Regions from separate parts of the Luteibacter sp. P4_E6 genome, predicted to be linked through region 2. Evidence: riboswitches for the same ligand, from Rfam matches in the RefSeq annotation. Region 2 holds a riboswitch; each other region holds the start of a gene.
What was found. Region 2 has a riboswitch for cobalamin ahead of AC1DT2_RS04020 (ribonucleoside-diphosphate reductase subunit alpha). Riboswitches for the same ligand answer to the same signal wherever they lie in the genome.
Positions count from the first base shown of each region.

Region 1 (4,158 bases), on a different contig from region 2:
GTCGACCGTGGTAACCATCTCAACGAGGCGGTTTACGCGGTCGGTAATGCGTTGGGCACAGGCGTCGTGGTACGCGATGGCCTGTACACGTCCGATACGCCGGAAGACGAGAATGGCCAGTGGAAGTGGATCCGCTTCTCGGCGGCCGCATCGCCAGGCAATAGCGGCGGCCCCCTCCTGGACAAGGACGGGAAGGTGATCGGCGTGGTGTTGCGCAAGTCGCCCAACGAAAACCTCAACTTCGCGCTGCCCATCAGTCTGGTTCTGGATGCGCCGACGAAATCGGTGGACTCGGAAAGGCGTGCCTCGGGCCGTGCCATCTTCATGGACGCGACCCAGGATGGGATCTTCCGCGTGCATGTCGACCTGCCACTTACTTTTGACGATTTCGCCAAGAGTTACCTGGCGCAGGCCGACACCTTTTTCGATTCCCAGTGGAAGGAGCTTCTCGGCCGGGAGGATGCCAACATGTTTCCCAAGGGTGATGGCAGCAAAAAAATCCTTGCCGCCGGTGCGCCGCTCGATGCCTACCCCATGGCACTTCGTCGTGGTGCTAACAACGAGTGGACCTACTGGATACCCGAGCACGCGAAGTCAGCACTTCCAGGCAATGGCTTCGTCGATGCCGGCCTGTTGGGGAAAGTCATACTGCTGCATGTGCGAAAGCCAGACGATCTGCCCCTGGCCAAGCTGTACTCCGACGCCGCCGGCCTCGTGGACCTGATCTTCAAAGCCTCCACGTTCACGCGTGACGTGGGCGACGAGAAAGTCAGGATGACGTCGCTCGGGTCGCCCATCAGCGACGTTGTCGTCGTCGATCGATGGCATCGGCGTTGGCAGCATCGCGACTTTGCCTTCCCGGCTATCGACGCCGTGCTCGAGGTGTACTCGCTACCCGTGCCCGACGGTTATGTCGTTCTCCTGTCGAAGACGCAGTCGCGTTTCCGGCACGCCGATAGCGTCCAGACCGAAACCCTCCTCGGACTGATCTCCACGACCTACGACGGTAGCTTCGCTGCCTGGAAGGAATTCCTCCAGCAAGGTGACTGGGTGCCCACGGAGCTGGCCTCTGCGAATCTCGCCATCGACTTCGGCAAGCGGTTTTCCATCGCGCCGGCGGGATTCTCGCTTAGCTATGGCCCGGATTTGCAGCCGATCGAAGCCAACGGTGAGCTCGCCGTCAGCTACGGCTATCTGGGACGCGACGGCAGCGCGACGCTGGGTATCGCGGGCATTAGCGCTCAGCCGGATATGGACAAGTACACCGCCGTACGCATCAATCGGCATCCGAAGCCATTCCCTGACTCGCCGCGCGATTATCTTTCCGGCTGGAAGGACATCGTTACCCGCGCCCACCCAGGGGACGGACAGCCGTACAAGGACTCCGACATGAGCTGGGCTGGCACGACGCTCGGTACGCCTGGTGCCGATACCAACGTGCTCTACACCTTGTACTACGGAAGCGACGCCAATCCGTCGGATGCGGTCATGAAGCAGCGGCTGGCCAACGCGGTGAAAGGCGCGACGGTTCGCGAGCACTGATCGCCCTGTGGGGCGACGATGATTGACCGGTGAACACAACACCGTGCTGTGGTCGGGCAGCAAGGAATTCGATGCAACCTTTTAAGGCTTTTGGGGCACTCAGCGGCCGGCTCGGCCGCGCACCCTTCTTTTAATTGGCCATCTATGCCYCCGTGTGCCGCGTTCGGATACACTACTTGCGCCCAAGGTGATCCAAGGCTTCAGTGCCGAGGATTGAAACGGGAATCCGGTGACGTGCGCGGCCTTTCGAGGCTGCCACCATTCCGGAGCTGCCCCCGCAACGGTAGGCGAGCAAAGGTCGGCATCAAGTCACTGTGCCATAGGCATGGGAAGGCGCCGTCCGGTAGGGATTCCCTGCGCTCGCGAGCCCGGAGACCGGCCATGAGGTACACCGGACAGGCGGAGGGCCATGTCGTGGGTTGCCGTCGGCCTTTTGCCCTCCGCGATCCTGTCTTCCCGCCTCCTGTTCCTCGCCATTGATGCCGCGCGGGTAGGCGCGGTTAGCAGGAGTTGTTTTGTGTCATTTCGTTCTTCCACCCTCGCGGTCTCCATCGCGATCGCTTTGCTCGTGCCCGCTGCGGCCATCGCCGATGATGCTTCCACCGATCTGGACAAGGTCGTCGTCACGGCCAGTCGCACAGACCAGACCCAGAGCCAGGTCCTCGCCGCCTCGACGGTGATCGACCGCGCCGATATCGAGCGTCTCCAGCCGCATTCCCTGGCTGACCTGCTGCGCGGTACCCCGGGCGTGTCGATCGCCAACAACGGCGGTCCGGGCAAGGCCACGTCCGTGTTCCTGCGCGGTACCGAATCCGATCACGTGCTGGTGATGGTGGACGGGGTCAAGATCGGCTCGGCCACCTCCGGCACTGCTGCCTTCCAGGACATCCCGGTCGACCAGATCGAGCGCATCGAAATCGTGCGCGGTCCGTACTCCAGCCTTTACGGTTCGGAAGCGCTCGGTGGCGTCATCCAGATCTTCACCCGTCATCCCGAGGGCGCGTTCGTACCGAACTTCTCGGTAGGCGTGGGCTCATACGACGCGGCGAGCGGTTCCGTCGGTTTCGCCGGTCGCGGTGCGCAAGGCTGGTACTCCGTCCAGGCAACCCATGACCAGACCGACGGCATCAATGCGTGCCGCGGGAAGCCCAGCCCGGGCGGCGCCGGCTGCTTCACGTATGAGCCCGACAGGGATGGTTACAAGAATAATGCGCTGTCTTTGCTGGGCGGCTGGCGTTTCGACGACCAGTGGGACGCTGACGCCACGGCGACGCGTACGGAAGGCCGCAACCACTACGACGGCACCAGCAGCAACTTTGCCCAGTCGGCGACACAGGTATTGGGCAGCCGCGTGCGCTACAAGCCGGCGCAGGACATCCTGATCACCGCCAGCCTGAGCCGTAGCGAAGATCTTTCGACCGACTACGAGAATGGCGTTTACGCCGACACGTTCAACACGCATCGTGACCTCGCTTCCCTCCAGGCCGATCTCGGTCGCGTCGGTGAGAGCGCCGGCCTCACCACCGTGGGCTTCGATTGGCAACGCGATCGCGTGGTTGGCAGCACCGACTACCTCGTCGATGCACGCCGCAACCACGCGCTGTTTGCCGAGTGGCAGCAGGAGTACGGCGACAGCTCCGTACAGGGCAGCGTGCGTCGTGACGAGAACAGCCAGTTCGGCGGCAAGACCACCGGCAGCCTCCAGTACGGCTATGCGCTGACGAAGACCTTGCGCGTGACCGCTAGCTACGGCACCGCTTTCAAGGCGCCGACCTTCAACGACCTGTATTTCCCCGACTACGGCAATCCGGATCTGGGCCCGGAGACATCGAAGAACTGGGAGCTGGGGTTGCGGGGCACGCCGGGCTGGGGCCACTGGTCCGTCAACGGCTTCCAGAACAAGATCGACCATTTGATCGTGTTCGACTCGAGCCTGAGTGGTCCGCTGTTCCCGTTCGGCGGGGCGAATAACATCGACCGCTCGCGCATCCGTGGCGTCGAGATGGCCGCGGACACAACCATCGGTGACTGGCGCCTCGCCGGAAACGCCACCTGGCTGCAGCCGATCGACGATAGCGACGATGACACGCACGGAAACCTGCTGCCGCGTCGTGCGCGTCGCACCGCAAATATCGATGTCGACCGCAGCTTCGGCGCGTTCAGCGTCGGTGCGAGCGTGTTCGCTTCGGCCTATCGCTTCGATGACACCGCCAACGCCAACCGGCTGGGCGGCTACACGCTGACCGATCTTCGCATGGCCTATGCCTTCGCCCCGGCGTGGAAAATCGAACTGTCGGCGAACAACATTTTCGATCGTCGCTACGAGACTGCGCAGTATTACAACCAGCCGGAGCGCAACTGGATGCTGACCCTGCGTTACCAGCCCCGTTCGTAACCGTCCCACCTTCGAGGTCACCTTATGAAGCCGCTCTCACGTTCCTTGTTCACTGCTGTTGCCGGCCTGTTCGCGCTAGTGATGATCGCCACGCGCTTCAATCACTTCGGCGATGCCCTTCATCTACCCGATGCGTCCATGGCCTTGTTCTTCCTTGGCGGCATCTATCTGCGCAAGCATCTGGCCTTCGTCGGCTTCGTGGTCCTGTCGGTGCTGATCGA
Region 1 covers NZ_JBFUJE010000119.1:5,437-9,594, forward strand. The annotation lists gene AC1DT2_RS09715 (S1 family peptidase) at 1-1,542, shown strand, start outside; cobalamin riboswitch at 1,711-1,940, shown strand; gene btuB (TonB-dependent vitamin B12 receptor) at 2,060-3,937, shown strand; partial or broken gene AC1DT2_RS09725 (hypothetical protein) at 3,962-4,158, shown strand, end outside.
Region 1: it holds a riboswitch for cobalamin, as region 2 does, so the genes downstream of both, btuB (TonB-dependent vitamin B12 receptor) here and AC1DT2_RS04020 (ribonucleoside-diphosphate reductase subunit alpha) in region 2, are expected to answer to the same signal.

Region 2 (4,158 bases):
CCCTTGGCCTTGATCTTCTCGCGCAGATCGGCCCAGCGGCCGTCGGCATCGGTCGGCGTGGCGGCCGGCCAGTAGTCGAACTGCATTTCACCGTTGGCCGAACGGGTTTCTTCAAAGCCCGGTAACGGGCCGTCGCGCTCGGCGATCTCGTTCGACATCGACAGCGCGTGGAAGTAGATCTCTTCCTGGATACGCGTCGACAGCTTGCGGGCTTCTTCCGAATCGAACGGCAGGCGCAGCTTGAAGAAGACATCCTGCAGGCCCATCACGCCGAGGCCGACCGGGCGCCACTTCATGTTCGCCGTCTTCGCCGTGGCGATCGGGTAGAAGTTGAGGTCGATCACGCGGTTGAGCTGGCGAACGGCGGTGCGCACGGTGGTGGCGAGCTTGTCGTAGTCGAACTGGCCATCCACCACGTGGCGGGCGAGGTTCACCGAGCCGAGGTTGCACACGGCCGTCTCGCCTTCCGAGGTCACTTCGAGGATCTCGGTGCACAGATTGGACAGGTGGATGACGTTCTGCGGCAGTGCGGTCTGGTTGCTGGTCGCGTTGGAGCGATCCTTGAAGGTCATCCAGCCGTTGCCGGTCTGGGCCAGCGAACGCAGCATGCGGGCGTAGAGCTCGCGTGCCTTGATCGACTTCGACGCGAGGCCTTCGGCTTCGGCCTTTTCATAGGCGGCGTCGAAGGTCGGGCCCCAGGTGTCGACGAAATGCGGGACGATCTTCGGATCGAACAGCGACCAGTCGCCGTCCAGTTCCACGCGGCGCATGAACAGGTCGGGGACCCAGTTGGCCAGGTTGAGGTTGTGTGTGCGGCGCGCGTCGTCGCCGGTGTTCTCGCGCAACTCGAGGAACTCCTCGATGTCCGCATGCCAGGATTCCAGGTACACGCAGGCCGCGCCCTTGCGCTTGCCGCCCTGGTTCACCGCGGCAACCGAGGCGTCGAGCGTTTTCAGCCAGGGCACGAGGCCGTTCGAATGGCCGTTGGTGCCTTTGATCAGCGAACCGCGCGAGCGGATGCGCGAGTAGGCCAGGCCGATGCCGCCAGCGAACTTCGATAGCTGGGCCACGTCGCCATACTTGGCGTAGATGGATTCCAGCGCGTCCTGCGGGGAGTCGAGCAGGAAGCACGACGACAGCTGCTCATGCGCGGTGCCGGCGTTGAACAGGGTCGGCGAGCTGGCCAGGTACTCCAGCGACGAGAGCATGCGGTACAGCTCGAGCGTCTCGGCCACGTCGTTGCCGCCGAGCGCGCAGGCGATGCGCATGAAGAAATACTGCGGCGTTTCGATCACGAAGCGCTTGGTCGGGTGGCGCAGCAGGTAGCGGTCGTACACCGTGCGCAGGCCGAAATACTCGAAGCGACGCGAACCGGTCGTGTCGATCGCATCGTTGAGCTTGCGCGCGTTGATCTGCACGAAGTCGCGGAGGCGCTCGTTGAGGATGCCCAGGTCGAAGCCGGTCGAGATCGACTGCGAGAAGGACTGGATGTCCTGGCCCGACACTTCCTTGTCGACGAACGCGGCGAGCAGGCGCGCGGCGAGCTGGCCGTATTCCGGCTCTTCGGCCGTGAGCGCGGCCGAGGTGCGGATCGACAGCTGGTCGAGTTCCTGGGTGGTGGCGCCGTCGTACAGGCCGCCGATCGTCTTCAGCGCCACGCGCATCGGATCGACCGCAAACAGGCCATCGGCGCTGCGCGTCACCGCGCGCACGATTTTGTTCACGTCGACCACTTCGTGGCCGCCGTTGCGCTTGGTCACGCGCATCTGTCCGGGGTTGTGCGGCGGCGTCAGCGCGAAGGCCGGCGGCGCGTCGTTCTTGTAACCGGCGGCAGGCGCCTTGTCGGTTGCTGCGGAGGGAGTGGCGGCCGCGTCGGCCGTCTCGGTGCGCTCGCGCGCTGCGGAATCCATCGTCGTCATTGTGTTGGCAGCCCCATGGCCTTGGTCAAACCTCCGTCCCGAGGGTCGGCTCGATGCGATGGGGGCAAAACACGGGAAATGTCGGGGACGGAGCGCCTTTGAAGGCCTCCGGTCCGCGACGTGCTTCCCCGCGGAAGCCGTCACCACTATCGAGGCCTCTCGGGCACCGATTGCTGGCAGGTCTTCGGACTCGTGGACGTGGACCTTGCGGTCCGCCTACCCGTCGCTTCCCAGTCCCCGAAGGACCAGTGCATTGAACGGGATCGTTTCCACTTACCGCTGCGGGGCAGTTCCGGATTCACACCGGTATTCCCTATTAAGTCCGACGGGCAGTCGCGCCTCTCCGGACACCAACGAGACACACGATATAGCTGGCGAAGGGGTGCGTCAACACAAGATGTAGGGTGTTGGCGTAGGTGGTTGATCGGCTGGGGAGTCCCTGTTGTCAAGCGTTTTTCGACGGCTCGCCAATGAAGGTTCTGTGAAGGCCGTCTACACAAAGGGAACCACAATGAACCGATAAAATCGCCGCCCACCAGCCTCCCACGATTGCTCGACAGATGCCCTCATCGTTCGCATTGCAGGACCAGACTCTCCTTTCCCATGCGCTCGATGCCCTGCCATTTGGCTTTGCGGCCGTGTCGGCTTCGGGAGAGCTGCTCTACGCCAACGCCTGGGTGACCGCCCGCTTGCGCGAACACGAGCCTTCGGGGTTCCTCGGCCTGTGGGACCCCGACAGCCGCGATCGCCTTGTCGCGGCGCTGCCGCTGGTCATACCAGGCAACGGCGTGCGCGAGCTGGCCCTCGCCACGGTCGATGGAGCCCACGTGCGGGTATCGCTCGAAGCCCGGCCGGGTTTGCCAGCCACCGCGGCGGTGACGATCCGTTCGGCGGGAGAGGGCACCGACGGCTCCGGTGCCGCCGAAGATCGCCGCGTTGCCCTGATCGAGATCGGCAACCTGCTGCGCGATCTGGAAGATCCGATCGATATTGCCTACCGTGTCGCCGAGGTACTCGGCCGGACGCTGAAGGTGAGCCGGGCCGGCTACGGCACGATCGACCCGGTGGCCGAAACCATCACGGTGGAGCGAGACTGGAATGCGCCAGGGATCCAGACCCTCGCCGGCGTACTGCACTTTCGCGACTACGGCAGCTACATCGATGAGCTCAAACGTGGCGTGACCACGGTGATCACCGACGCCCGGACGGACCCACGCACGGCTGCCACCGCCGATGCCCTGGCCGGCATCACCGCCTTGTCCTTCATCAATATGCCGGTGACGGAACGGGGCGGCTTCGTCGCCCTCCTGTACCTCAACCACGCGGACCCTCGCGACTGGTCCGAGGAAGAGATCAGCTTCGTCAGCGAAGTAGCCAGCCGCACGCGCGTGGCCGTGGAACGGCGCCGTGCCGAGCACGAGCTCCGGCTACTGGCCAAAGATCTCGAGCGCCAGGTCGTCGAGCGTACCTACGAGCGCGACCGGGTCTGGACTCTCTCCAGCGACATCCTGGTCGTGGCCGACACCGACACCCGCCTGCTATCGGTCAATCCGGCGTGGACAACCATCCTGGGCTGGAGCGAGCGCGACACGTTAGGTCGTTCCTATCTCGACTTCGTTCACCCGGAAGACATCTCGCGCACCCAGGACGAAACCGGCCACCTGGCCGATGGCGAGACCACGCTTCGCTTCGAGAACCGCTATCGCACCGCCGACGGTGGCTTGCGCACGCTCTCGTGGCGAGCGGTGCCCAGCGAGGGCCTGATCTTCGCCGTGGCCCGTGACGTCTCGGCTGAGCGTGACCGCGAAGCAGCGCTGGACGTGGTCCAGGAGCAGTTGCGCCAGGCGCAGAAGATGGATGCGATCGGTAACCTCACCGGCGGCGTGGCCCACGATTTCAACAACCTCCTCCAGGTGATCAGCGGCAATCTGCAGTTACTCGCCGCCGACGTCTCCGGGAACGAACGCGCGGAGCGTCGCGTCGCCAATGCCATGGCGGGTGTCACGCGCGGCTCCAAGCTTGCCGCACAGCTGCTCGCGTTCGGTCGCCGCCAGCCGCTGGCACCCAAGGTCGTCAACATCGGTCGCTTCGTCCGCGACATGGACGAACTGTTGCGCCGCGCGTTGGGCGAGGCCATCGAGGTGGAAACCGTGATCGCCGGCGGGTTGTGGAACACCCTGGTGGATCCCTCGAACGTGGAGAACGCGCTGCTCAACCTCGCGATCAACGCGCGCGACGC
Region 2 covers NZ_JBFUJE010000031.1:13,949-18,106, reverse strand. The annotation lists gene AC1DT2_RS04020 (ribonucleoside-diphosphate reductase subunit alpha) at 1-1,919, opposite strand, end outside; cobalamin riboswitch at 2,078-2,289, opposite strand; gene AC1DT2_RS04015 (hybrid sensor histidine kinase/response regulator) at 2,480-4,158, shown strand, end outside.

Region 3 (4,158 bases), on a different contig from region 2:
ATGACCGCGGCCATCACTTGAGACTGATGGTGGTGTTGACGCCGACGTGTAGCGTGTCGTCGTCGAACCAGCGCTGTGTCACCGTCTTGGTCTGGGTATAGAACATGACGACCTGCTTGCCGTAGGGGCCGAGGTCGCCCAGCTTCGAGGCGCGCGAGCCGGTGAAGGAGAACAGCGGTACCGGGACGGGAATGGGCACGTTGATACCCACCTGGCCCACGTCGATGTCTTCCTGGAAGCGACGCGCAGCGGCACCGGACTGGGTGAACACGGCCGTGCCGTTACCGTTCGGATTGGCGTTGACCAGCGCGATCGCGTCGTCGAGCGAGTCGGCGGCAAGGATGACCAGCACCGGCCCGAAGATTTCCTCGTCGTAGATGCGCATGCCGGGTCGCACGCCGGAAAAGATGGTCGGACCGACGAAGTTGCCGTCCTCGAAGCCCGGCACCCGCGGTTTGCGGCCATCGAGCTCGAGGATGGCGCCTTGCTCGATACCCGAGGCAATAAAGGCCTCGACGCGCTCGCGCGCCGCACAGGAAATCAGTGGGCCGACATCGGTATCGGCGGCGTTGCCTGCGCCGACCTTCAGCGTCTTCGCCTTGCTTACGAGGTCGGCTATCCAGGATTGCGACTCGCCGACGAGCACCGCGGTCGAAGCCGCCATGCAACGCTGTCCCGCCGCGCCGAACGCCGCGCCCGCGAGCGCGTTGAGCGTCTGGTCCTTGTTGGCATCGGGCAGCACCACGGCGTGGTTCTTCGCGCCCATCATGCACTGCACCCGCTTGCCGGTCTGCGATGCACGGTGATAGACGTGCGTGCCGACACGCGTGGAGCCGACGAAGGACACCGCCTTGATATCGGCGTGGTCGCAAATCGCGTTGACCACGTCTTCGCCGCCGTGCACCACGTTGAGTACGCCCTTCGGGACGCCGGCTTCGAGCGCCAGTTCCACCAGGCGCATCGTCACCATCGGGTCCTGCTCGGACGGCTTCAGCACGAAGGTGTTGCCGGTGGCGATCGCCATCGGGAACATCCACAGCGGAATCATCGCGGGGAAATTGAACGGCGTGATACCCGCGCAGACACCAATCGGCTGCAGGAGAGTGTAGGTGTCGACGCCGCCGGCCACGTTGTTGGCGAGTTCGCCCAGCTGCAGGTTGCCGATGGCGGCCGCGTGCTCGACCACTTCGAGGCCCCGGAACACGTCGCCTTCCGCGTCGGGAAGGGTCTTGCCCTGTTCGGCGCTGAGCAGGGTGGCCAGCTCGCCCATGTGCTCGCGAATCAGTTGCTGGTACTTGAGGAAGATACGCGCGCGTACGCCGATGGGCGTCTTGCGCCAGGTCTTGAACGCTTGCGTGGCGGCGGCAACGGCAGCGTTCACCTCGTCAGCCGTGGCGAATGGCACGCGCGCGAGGATGGCCTGTGAGGCGGGATTGACGACATCGCGCCATTCGGTGGTTTGGGATTCGACGAAGACGCCGTCGATCAGCAACTTTACGGTCGCGACATCGGCCGCAACTGAGTCCAGCTTGTTCATGGTCCTGCTCCGTACGCTCACCCGCGAAATGGGTGCTGCGGAGCAGACAAGAGGACCCGGAGCAGCGGGTGGCCGCGCCGTATCAGCCCGTCCGGTTGCCCGCCGCAACACCCGAGGAGGCACCCTAAGGCGCCTGCACAGGCCGGTCTCCGGGCTTGCGAGCGATGCGTACCGCACCACCCCGACACCTTCCCGCGCTAGCGCAGTGGTCTCTCGTCGGGTGTTCTCGCTTACCGTTGCGGGGGCAGCGCCGGAATAGGATCTCGCGATCCGCACCGGCTTCCCGTTTCACCCTGCGCGCCGCGTAAGCGACGACAGGACACCTGTGATCTCCCGAGTGTAGCCGGGTGGCCGAACCGCTCAAGCTGCAGTGCGGTAGAACTCAGCGGCCGACGAGCGCCTGCAGGTGGGCCGGATAACGCTCTCCCTGCAGCGGAATCTTCGAGACCGAGTCGTGGATGTCGCGCAGATCCTCGTCGCTGAGTGCGAGGTCGGCCGCACCTAGGTTCTCTTCCAGTCGATGCAGCTTGGTCGTGCCCGGAATCGGCGCGATCCATGGCTTCTGGTGCAGCAGCCAGGCGAGCGCGATCTGTGCCGGCGTGACGTGCTTCGCGTTTGCGATGGTACCCAGCAGATCGATGAGTGCCTGATTCGCCTTGCGCGACTCCGCAGAGAAACGCGGCACGCTGTTGCGGAAGTCCTTGCTGTCGAAGCTCGTAGCGGCGTCGATCTTGCCGGTAAGAAAGCCCTTGCCCAGCGGGCTGAAAGGAACGAAGCCGATGCCGAGTTCTTCCAGGGTCGGCATCACTTCGGCTTCCGGCTCCCGCCAGAACAGCGAGTATTCGCTCTGCAGGGCCGCCACAGGCTGCACGGCGTGAGCGCGGCGGATGGTCTGCACGCCCGCTTCCGACAGGCCGAAGTGCTTCACCTTGCCTTCGGCGATCAGGTCCTTGACCGCGCCGGCCACCTCTTCGATGGGTACGGACGGGTCGACGCGATGCTGGTAGAACAGGTCAATCACATCGGTGCGCAGGCGCTTCAACGAGGCCTCGGCAACGGCCCTGATGTGTTCGGGGCGACTATTGAGTGCGCCTGGCACACCGCCAACGTCGAAGCCGAACTTGGTGGCGATCACCACCTTGTCGCGGAAGGGGGCGAGTGCCTCGCCAACGACTTCCTCGTTGGTGAACGGGCCGTAGACCTCGGCCGTATCGAAGAAGGTTACCCCGCGCTCGACCGCCGCCCGGATCAGGGCGATGGCCGGTTCGCGTTCGGTGGCGGGGCCGTAGCCGAAGCGCAGTCCCATGCAGCCGAGGCCGATGGCGGAAACTTCGAGGCCGGTCGATCCGAGTTTGCGTGTCTGCATGTCGTGTCCTCTGTGAGCTGACCAATCTAGGGGCCCGGTGCTCACGCGACTAGCCGGTCAAACCGGCTTGGTCTCATAGCCAGAATTCATGAATCGACTCCCAGGGGGTGCCGGAATGGGGCGATTCCTCGCTGTAGCCCAGCACGGGTGTTCCGGATGCTAAAATCCTTGCGCCATTCATGAGTGGGTTTCACGTGTCATGCGCAAGGATCTCCACGACCTCGTCGCTTTCCTTGCCGTTGCCCGGGAAGGCAGCTTCACCCGCGCGGCCGCGAAACTGGACACCACCCAGTCGGCGCTTAGCCACACCATCCGCAAACTCGAGGGCCGTCTCGGCGTGCGCCTGCTCGCCCGCACCACGCGCAGCGTGTCGACGACGGAAGCAGGGCAACGGCTGGTCACCAGCATCGGCCCGATGTTCGATGACATCGAGGCGGAGCTGACGGGTTTGAGTTCGTTCCGCGAGAAACCGGCCGGGGCGATCCGCATCAGCACCTCGGTACACGCCGTGGAAGCCGTACTCGAACCGATGCTGGCGACCTTCCTGCCGCGCTACCCGGATATCCAGGTCGAGGTATCCGCCAACAACGAACTGGTCGACATCGTCGCCGAACGCTACGACTTCGGTATCCGTCTGGGCGGGCAGGTCGGCAACGGCATGATCGCGGTACGCGTCGGTCCGGACTTCCGGATGGTGGTGGTCGCCGCGCCGTCGTATTTCGAACGACGTTCCCGGCCGACCGTGCCGCAAGACCTCACCGCGCATAACTGCATCAACATCCGTCTGCCCACCTACGGCACCTTGTTCCCCTGGGAGTTCGAGAAGGAGGGCCGCGAGATCAAGGTTCGCGTCGAAGGCCAATTGACCCTCAACAGCACGGCGCACATCCTGCGGGCGGCGCGGGACGGCCTGGGACTGGCCTGGGTACCGGAAGATATGGCCCGGTCATACATCGAGGCCGGAGAGTTGATTACCGTGCTGGAGGACTGGTGTGCCCCGTTCCCGGGTTACCACCTCTATTACCCCAATCGTCGGCACATGTCGTCAGCACTTACGCTCTTCGTAGACGCGCTGCGATACCGCGGATTGGCGTAATCTTGCATCAGGCGCGCGACACGCGTGGTAACCCTGACTGAGGAGGCGATATGAGCAAGGGCCTGGATTCAAAGAAGAGCGACAAGAAAAAGCCGGAAAAGACGATGAAAGAAAAGAAAGCCATCAAGGACGAAAAGAAAAAGAACGCCAGGTAACAGC
Region 3 covers NZ_JBFUJE010000006.1:10,623-14,780, reverse strand. The annotation lists gene AC1DT2_RS01125 (acyl-CoA dehydrogenase family protein) at 1-2, opposite strand, end outside; gene AC1DT2_RS01120 (CoA-acylating methylmalonate-semialdehyde dehydrogenase) at 14-1,537, opposite strand; cobalamin riboswitch at 1,661-1,879, opposite strand; gene AC1DT2_RS01115 (aldo/keto reductase) at 1,920-2,903, opposite strand; gene AC1DT2_RS01110 (LysR family transcriptional regulator) at 3,103-3,999, shown strand.
Region 3: it holds a riboswitch for cobalamin, as region 2 does, so the genes downstream of both, AC1DT2_RS01120 (CoA-acylating methylmalonate-semialdehyde dehydrogenase) here and AC1DT2_RS04020 (ribonucleoside-diphosphate reductase subunit alpha) in region 2, are expected to answer to the same signal.